Regions from separate parts of the Defluviitalea raffinosedens genome, predicted to be linked through region 1. Evidence: riboswitches for the same ligand, from Rfam matches in the RefSeq annotation. Region 1 holds a riboswitch; the other holds the start of a gene.
The links. Region 1 has a riboswitch for cobalamin ahead of JOD07_RS01450 (ABC transporter substrate-binding protein). Riboswitches for the same ligand answer to the same signal wherever they lie in the genome.

Region 1 (4,319 bases):
TAAAATTTACCTTTATTAAAACTTAAACTGATATCCTTTAATACTTGTTGATCTCCATAGGAAAAACTAAGATTTCTTACATCTATTTTTTGTCCCAAGGGTTTATCCACTCCTTCGCTTCATTTTAATCAGAAGATATATAAAATAGGGAGAACCAATCAATGCCGTCACCGCTCCTACAGGTAATTCTCCGGGAGCGGCTATGGTTCTTCCAAGAGTATCAGAAAGCAGTAAAAAAATCGCGCCTCCCAAAGCCGAAAAAGGAATCAAAACTTTATTATTGGGACCAACAATGATTCTTGCCATATGAGGCACCAAAAAGCCTACAAATCCGATGATTCCGGAAAAAGAAACACAAACAGCAATCATCATGGATGCAATGATAATGACGCCTTTTTTTAGCTTTTCTGTTTCTACACCTAAACTTTTAGCCGTTTCCTCACCAACAAGCATTAAATTGAGATCTCTATATAAAAAAGAAATAATCATTGTGCCGACAAATACAACCGGAGCTGTTATATAAATATTCTCCCAGCTTGAAGCATTGAAACTTCCCATCATCCAAAATATAATCCTGCTGGCATGTTCCTGATTAAACACCATTATGATGGATATTAAAGCCGATGTCAAAAAACCTATGGCACTTCCCACCAGAAGTAAATAGATCGTAGCTGTTTTTGATCTGACCTGTACAATAAGATATACCATGATGGTCGTAGTTACCGCTCCTATAAAGGCAAATGGAGCAGCCGGCAAATGAACAGTAATTGCCAGCGCCGCTCCCAGGGCAGCCCCTCCTGATATTCCAAGCACGTAAGGGTCTGCCATAGGATTTTTAAATAGGGACTGAAAAGAGGTCCCTACTACTGCCAATCCCATCCCAACTATACTTGCCATAATAATTCTGGGCATGCGTACCATAAAAACAATAAGAAAATTTGTATCAGAGGGTACTGTATCGATATGCTTGCCAATAATAGGTATATACTTAAGGATTTCCATGAATACCTCACAGGGCTTTATATTGGCTGCTCCCACCGAAATGGCCCCGATCGCCAGTATACAATATAAAACGAGCAATACAAAAAATAGTGTTTTTCTTTTTAGTCTCATCATCTCACCTATTCAAATAAATCTGGATGCATGATCTTTGCCAGGCTTTCTACACCTTCCCCAAGTCTTGGGCCTTGCCTTGCAATAAGATTATCGTCTATTTCAATCACCTTATCGCCCTTTACAGCTGACAGCTCCTTGTAGCCGGCAGTTTCTACAAACTGCTCTTTTAGTCCATAATTTTGGGAGATCAATATGATATCTGGATCGTTTTCTATTATTTTCTCAAGACTATACTGCCATCCTGTTGCATCTTTTGCAATATTATCCCCTCCGGCTATCTCCAGAAGCTGACCTATAAAGGTATCTCCAGTGGCAGTGTAATCTCCATTTTTACCAAAGCCGGCAACATAATATACTTTCGGCCTTGGGGCATCTTTAACCTTTTCCTGAACCTCTTCAATCTTATCTTTAATCTCTGTAATAACTCGATTGGCTTCATCTTCTGCATTAAGGATTTGCCCCAATCTAGCTATAGAATCATAAGCTCCCTCTAAGTCAATAGCTTCATAGAGCACAACCACCTCTATGCCTAAGTCTTCTAGTTTTTTATAGGTTTCTTCTTTAAAATTGGCAGTGGCAATAACGATATCCGGGTTTAACTCAACAATTTTTTCTACACTGGGATCAATTAAGGACCCTATGCTTGGAACCTCTTTTGTTTCTTCCGGATAATCACAGTAGTCGGTCCTTCCCACAAGGTTTTCTCCTTTGCCTAAAGCATAAATGAGTTCTGTAATACTGGGAGCTACAGAAACGATTCTTTTTGGCTCCTCACTTATTTGGGTGTTCTTAACACCACTACATCCAGCCATAGTGCCTAAAAGGGCTATGATCATAAAAATATGTAATGTCTTTAAGATTCTTTTCATATTGCTTTATCCTTTCCTTTCAGCTTTAATCCATTAAAAATTTTATCTATTAAAAAGGCAGTACATCATAGACGTACTGCCACTAGAATTTATAACTATAGCATAAAAGCAAAATAGTTAATTGACTCTAATAGGCTTTCCCTCCGAAAGCTTATTAATGCTCTCATTTAGGCAGGTCTCCTGGCTCATGATTCATCCTCGTCTTTGCCTTCCCCTAAATACTTAGAGTGGCTTTTAAAGACTCGTCATCAATTACAGTAGCGGGGGCTGCTACGGATTCTAACCGTATTCCCTTTTCACCTTATAAGTTTCATCTTATAAGGCACCTAAATGAATTATTCAGTTTTTTATTATTGAAGTTTAAATCTTTCCACAGCTTCCATAAGTTTTTCTTTTCCTGACTTCACCTCTTCTGTTTGCTCTGCTATTGTACTAACTTTATCTGCAATGACTGCCGTATTCTCAGCCACACTGGTTATTCCGGCGGCTCCTTCATTGGTTGCAGAAGCTACTTCCTCAATAGCTTTTATCATATTCTGTATAGAAATCAGTAATTTCTCAGATGTAACACTAAAATCTGTAATGATCGCACTTACATTTTCAGCATCTTTTTGGTATTGATCTGTTGCTTCCAGCATTAATCCATAATCTTCTTTTACATCCGAAGAAACAAATTCCATCAATTTATTCGAAGTAGATGAGAGATTATTTACTGAACTTTGGACTGTCTTGATTATTTCTTGAATTTCTTTTGCTGTAGCTCCTGAGTTTTCAGCCAGTTTTCCGATTTCATTCGCAACCACCGCAAAGCCTTTACCGGCTTCCCCTGCTCTGGCTGCCTCGATAGCCGCATTTAAGGCCAAAAGATTCGTTTGAGAAGTAATTTCAAGGATTATATTAGATAAAGCTGTGATCTGTTCTACCGATTTCGATTCTTCAATTGCTTTTTCAAGGGCAGATTTTGCTTCTTCAAGAATCTTCATTGCATTATTTTGAGATGTTAAAACTCTTTCTTTTAATCTGTTTGCCCTTTCTTGAATTTCTTCGACAGTTTTTGCTCCATCCTGTGCCTTTTGAGCAATGGAGTGTGCAGCATTTTCAAATTCTGAAGCAGTGGCATTCATTTCCTCGGAAGATGCCGCCGTTTCTTCCATCCCTGCAGAAATTTCTTCTGTTGTAGATGCTACCTCATCTATCTGATCTTTCAGAGCATCAACATTTTCATTAACCACTATAACTGCCTTCATAGATTTATTGGATTCAGTTACAATATCATTCACCATGCTTCTTAAAGTCTTGATCATTTGCTGCAAAGATCTTGAAATGAGACCGATTTCATCCTTATATTTCTGATATTTGGCTGGCATATCGACAGATAAATCCCCCTGGGAAATCTGTTCGATGATCTTAGAAGATTCTTTAATAGGTTTTGATATTTTTTTACCTACTATGATGGATATAATAACAAATAGAACTCCAACCAAAAGAGCCATAAAGCCAAATAACATAATTTGCCTGTTTATTTGCTTCCTCATTTCTATTTTCTTAGTATTGATTACTGCATCAATATCATCCGTATAATTTCCTGTTCCAACAACCCATTCAAAAGGTTTATAAGATAATGAATAACTACGCTTAGGTAGTGGTTCTGTCTGTCCCTCTTTTGGGAAGTGGTAGTCTGAAAAACCACCACCCTCCTGCATTCCGTTTTTGATAATCTCTTTAATAAGATACTTGCCGTTACTGTCTTTCTGCTCATAGCGATTGGTACCTTCTGTTGCACTTCCATATAATACTACATTAACTCCCTCATATGTGTCAATCCAAAAATACCCATCTTCGCCATAACGCATATCTCTAACGATATCGGCAGCAGCTTTTTTAGCCTCTTCTAAAGTCATCTCGCCTTTCTCTACTTTTTTCCCATATTGTTCAATCACACTGACAGCACTTTGCACCTGAGTCGAAATCAAGTGATCAAAGCTTTCTCTCATGCTTTTTTCCATTGCATTTAACGATGTTGTTTGTGTATATAAGACCAATGAAATGGATATGGTACCTAATAGTACAACCAGTACGAAAGTATTCAACAATGACAGGAGTATGATTTTATTTTCTATCTTCTTCATTAGAATCCGCCCCTTCAATTTTATATATGTTGCCTTATTTTAATCTTAAACCCAGTTCAATTTTTGGTCAAGTTTATAATTCGACAATTTTTGCATACAATTATCGACATTAATGCGTATAGCTTCCTTTTCCTCCTTATTTCTTTATTTTTATATCACTTCCATTTTTTATTTACAATACACTGAAAGTACTAAAAAAGCTGTT
Region 2 (4,319 bases), on a different contig from region 1:
AATATATTTCTGCAGGGTATATGTCGCCACTTGAATCTCTGAACGTAACAAACCTGATGAGTATAGGAGCATTTTCTACAGGAGCATCAATGATATTTAAAGTAAGCTTTCCTTGTTCAATATCATAATTCTCCCTTGGTTGTACAACACCGTTAATATATAAATTAAAGAAAGAAACCATTTCTGGATCCAGGATACCTCTATTCCCATATTCGGGTATTTCATCTTCATTCGTATATTCTTTTTTATCTTCCTCATATAAAGTATTGTATTGGTATACTTCAGTTCTGAGGAGACTTTCTCTGTATGTAATATTGATTTCTGTTGTAAAATAGCGTTGGCAGAAAGTTTTGGGCTGAGTTTTTGGCTGAGCCATTGAACCAATATTTATTTTAATACTTAGATTTAGCAAATCATTTTCATTACTTATAACCTTGGTACCACAATTAAAGTAGCATGTTTTAAAAGATAAATCTGTTCTTTTTGGCACACACAGATAAAAACTTTTATATATTCTGAATGGTATTGGATTTGAAATAAGGTTGTCCTCTACAAAAAGGGAAATATATCCTTGAATGTACACTACAAATTGATTGGCACGTACATATTTTCCAGAAGGCAATCGAATCCGTTTACTTCTGGTTTTGAGAAAACGGGTTACATCGGAATAACTAATTGCCATGGGATTGTATGGATTTAGTATATTTCCGTGTTTATCTGTCAGGTGGCAGTCTATTTTTGATAAGTTTGTAAACCACATCACCCTCACTCCCAATTAGTTAATTTGAACAATTTTCTATATCTTATTCATACATAATGTTTGAAGTTACATTTAGAATAAAAGGATGTGCCGGATGGCCCATCCTTTTATTCCTATTAAGTTTTAAGTTATTATTGTAGTGGTGGAGTCTGCATCTGGAACAAAGTTGGTTACTACTAAAGTAATCACTGCACCATCAGGTATACTAGCTGCATCTGTGATGACTACTTGTGTATCTGAAATGGTGTATAAATCTGATTGTTGTAATACGCCATTGATGAATAACAAGTAGTAACCATTTCCCGCTATAGCTTCAGTGATTGTAGTTACTGGAGTATCTGTATCATCTACAAAAGCGGTTGCTGGAATTTCTAAGGTAGATCCAACACGATGGGCAGGATCTACTGAGTAAAAATATCTTTCTACATCTGGGTTTGTTGAAACGTTTGTAGTTGTTTCTGCAGAAATAACGAGTTTAAATAAAGTAGCCATTCATTCACCTCCTCTGATCTTTATCATTACACTATATCTTATGTCGAAATAAGAAGAATGGTGACAGGTTGACCACTTCTTTTATAAAATTTTTACGATGATGATATTCTGTTTTTACGGAGAAAAGATATAGAGAAGATGATTGATAAGGGAATAAACAGCTGTTTTAGTCAGGATTTTACATAACATAAAAGTAGATTAAAATAAAAAGATTGAATCGTTTGCAGAGATATGTTACATTAAATGTAATTAAATATGGAGCAATCAGGTGTCGAAGCAACCATGCAATGTGGTTGGCTTCGGTGAAAAGGGAAACAGGTGCAAATCCTGTACGAACTCGTCACCGTAATTAGGGAGCTAAGCCGATATATCACTGGGAAACTGGGAAGATGGCCGATGCGATGATCTTTAAGTCGGGAGACCTGCCTGATTGTCGTACAGAAACGTTTGTTTTAGGCCACGAGTAACTGGTCATTGTACGGGTATGATTTGCAGGATGATATTTCATTATGAAGAAATATAGTATCCGGCAAGTGATTTCGCGTGCAAACCCTTTACCAGTAGCTGGAAAGGGTTTTTTTAGTTTAGTGAGAAAGGCTAGGAGAACTATGGCAAAGGTAATAATGGTACAGGGAACTATGTCCAATGCAGGGAAAAGTCTTTTGGTAGCAGGTTTGTGCAGAATTTTTAAACAGGATGGCTATCGTGTAGCTCCTTTCAAATCACAGAATATGGCGCTCAATTCGTTTATTACAAGAGAAGGACTGGAAATGGGACGGGCTCAGGTTATGCAGGCGGAAGCTGCAGGCATTACACCGATGGTCTGCATGAATCCTATTTTACTAAAGCCCACGAATCATACAGGTTCTCAAGTCATTGTGAATGGTGAAGTCCTTAGGAATATGAGTGCAAAAGAGTATTTTGCCTATAAAAAGGAATTGATTCCTGAAATCAAAAAAGCTTTTCGTAAGCTTGAAGAGTTTGCAGACATTATTGTGATAGAAGGCGCAGGGAGTCCGGCAGAAATCAACTTAAAACAGGATGACATCGTCAATATGGGCATGGCCCGGATGGTAGACGCCCCTGTACTTTTGGTGGGAGACATTGACAGGGGAGGCGTATTTGCACAGTTAATGGGAACGCTGATGCTGCTTGCAAAAGAAGAAAAGGAAAGAGTAAAAGGATTAATCATCAATAAGTTCCGTGGAGATAAGTCCATATTAGATCCTGGGATCAAAATGCTGGAAGAAAAGGGGAAGGTACCGGTAATAGGTGTTGTACCCTATATGGAACTGGCTTTGGAAGATGAGGATAGCTTAACGGAGAGATTTAATAAAAAGCTAGGAGGATTAATAGATATTGTTGTTATTCGCTATCCCCGAATCTCCAATTTCACAGATTTTAATATATTTGAGCAGATTCCCGAAGTTACTGTACGCTATGTTACTTCTGTCCGCGAACTGGGACATCCTGATTTGATTTTCCTTCCGGGGAGCAAAAACACTATGGGGGATTTAAAATGGATGCGGCAGAACGGGCTGGAAGCAGCCATAAAAAAACTTGCAGAAGATATTCCAGTGTTTGGCATATGTGGAGGATATCAGATGTTAGGATGCCGGATTGATGACCCTCATGCCATGGAAGAAGGTGGCTGCATTCGAGGAATGGAATTATTGCCGGTAGCTACCGTACTGCAGAAAAAGAAGAAACGTTGTCAGGTGGAAGGGGTAATAGACGAGCTGGATGGAATTTTCAGCGGAATATCGAGATGTCCTTTTAAAGGATACGAAATTCATATGGGACAAACTGTATATCACGAAGCATGTGACGTGTCAGAAGACATTTACAGTAGCAGAATAGGAAATAATGTGGTGTTCTCTGCCAATAATAAAAATGTATATGGTTCTTATATCCATGGATTGTTTGATCAAAGCAATATAGCCCATGGAATCGTACAGGCTTTGGCTAATAAGAAAGGTATCAAAATAGAGGATGGAATCTTTGAGAATTATCAAATATTCAAAGAAAAACAGTATGACAAGTTAGCAGAAACATTAAGAAAATACTTAGATATGGAGGTAATTTATGAAATCCTTGGAGAAGCCTATTTGGAATAGTTTAACAAGAGAAATTCTGGAACAAATTGTTATTACACCACCTGATGAAGAGGTTAGAAAAAAAGTATTGAAAAACTGGGATGCCGTTGCGAAACCCATTGACAGTATGGGAAGGTTTGAGACCCTCACGGCACAGATTGGAGCAATACTAGGTACTGAGCAAATCAATATAGATAAAAAGGCTGTTGTGATCATGTGTGCAGATAATGGAATAGTGGAAGAGGGTGTCACCCTGTCTGGTCAGGAGGTAACCGTTGGGGTAGCCGGGTTGATGGCAAAAAAACAGTCATCAGTAGGAAGAATGGCAGACAGTATAGGCGCAGATACTATCCCGGTGGATCTTGGCATCAATGCGAAAGACCCCATTCCGGGCCTTAAGAATAAAAAAATAAGATGTGGAACCCGCAATTTCGTAAAGGAACCTGCCATGACAGAAGAGGAAGCATTAAGGGCAATTGCTGCAGGCGTAGAGATGGTATATTCCTGTAAAGAAGCTGGATACAAAATGCTTGGTACAGGAGAACTGGGCATGGGCAATACGACCACCAGTGCTGCTGTTGCTGCTGCATTGCTTCAGTGTGAGGTAAGTGAAGTTACAGGCAGAGGAGCTGGATTAAGCGATACAGGATTCCTTCGTAAGCAACAAGTAATTAAAGAAGCTATTGAGAAATACGGTTTGTATCATGCGGATCCATTAAAAGTTTTGGCAACTGTAGGAGGACTGGACATTGCCGGGCTAACAGGGGTGTGTATTGGTGGTGCACTTTATCATGTACCTGTTGTATTGGATGGTGTGATCAGCATGGCGGCAGCCCTTCTGGCAGAGCGCATGGTACCCGGAACGAAAGATTATTTATTGCCTTCCCATAAGGGAAAAGAGCCTGCCATAGAAATGCTTATAAAAGAACTGGGAATAGAGCCGGTGATTGATGGAAAACTGGGATTAGGCG

Region 2: linked by a shared signal. The riboswitch ahead of JOD07_RS07210 (cobyric acid synthase) and the one ahead of JOD07_RS01450 (ABC transporter substrate-binding protein) in region 1 are both predicted to bind cobalamin.

Annotation. Positions count from the first base shown of each region.
Region 1 is NZ_JAFBEP010000001.1:286,508-290,826, forward strand. Features, by position in the region: gene JOD07_RS01440 (ABC transporter ATP-binding protein) at 1-98, opposite strand, end outside; gene JOD07_RS01445 (FecCD family ABC transporter permease) at 103-1,113, opposite strand; gene JOD07_RS01450 (ABC transporter substrate-binding protein) at 1,122-1,985, opposite strand; cobalamin riboswitch at 2,139-2,330, opposite strand; gene JOD07_RS01455 (methyl-accepting chemotaxis protein) at 2,336-4,114, opposite strand.
Region 2 is NZ_JAFBEP010000007.1:57,502-61,820, forward strand. Features, by position in the region: gene JOD07_RS07200 (DUF4183 domain-containing protein) at 1-760, opposite strand, end outside; gene JOD07_RS07205 (DUF4183 domain-containing protein) at 884-1,252, opposite strand; cobalamin riboswitch at 1,502-1,696, shown strand; gene JOD07_RS07210 (cobyric acid synthase) at 1,861-3,369, shown strand; gene cobT (nicotinate-nucleotide--dimethylbenzimidazole phosphoribosyltransferase) at 3,338-4,319, shown strand, end outside.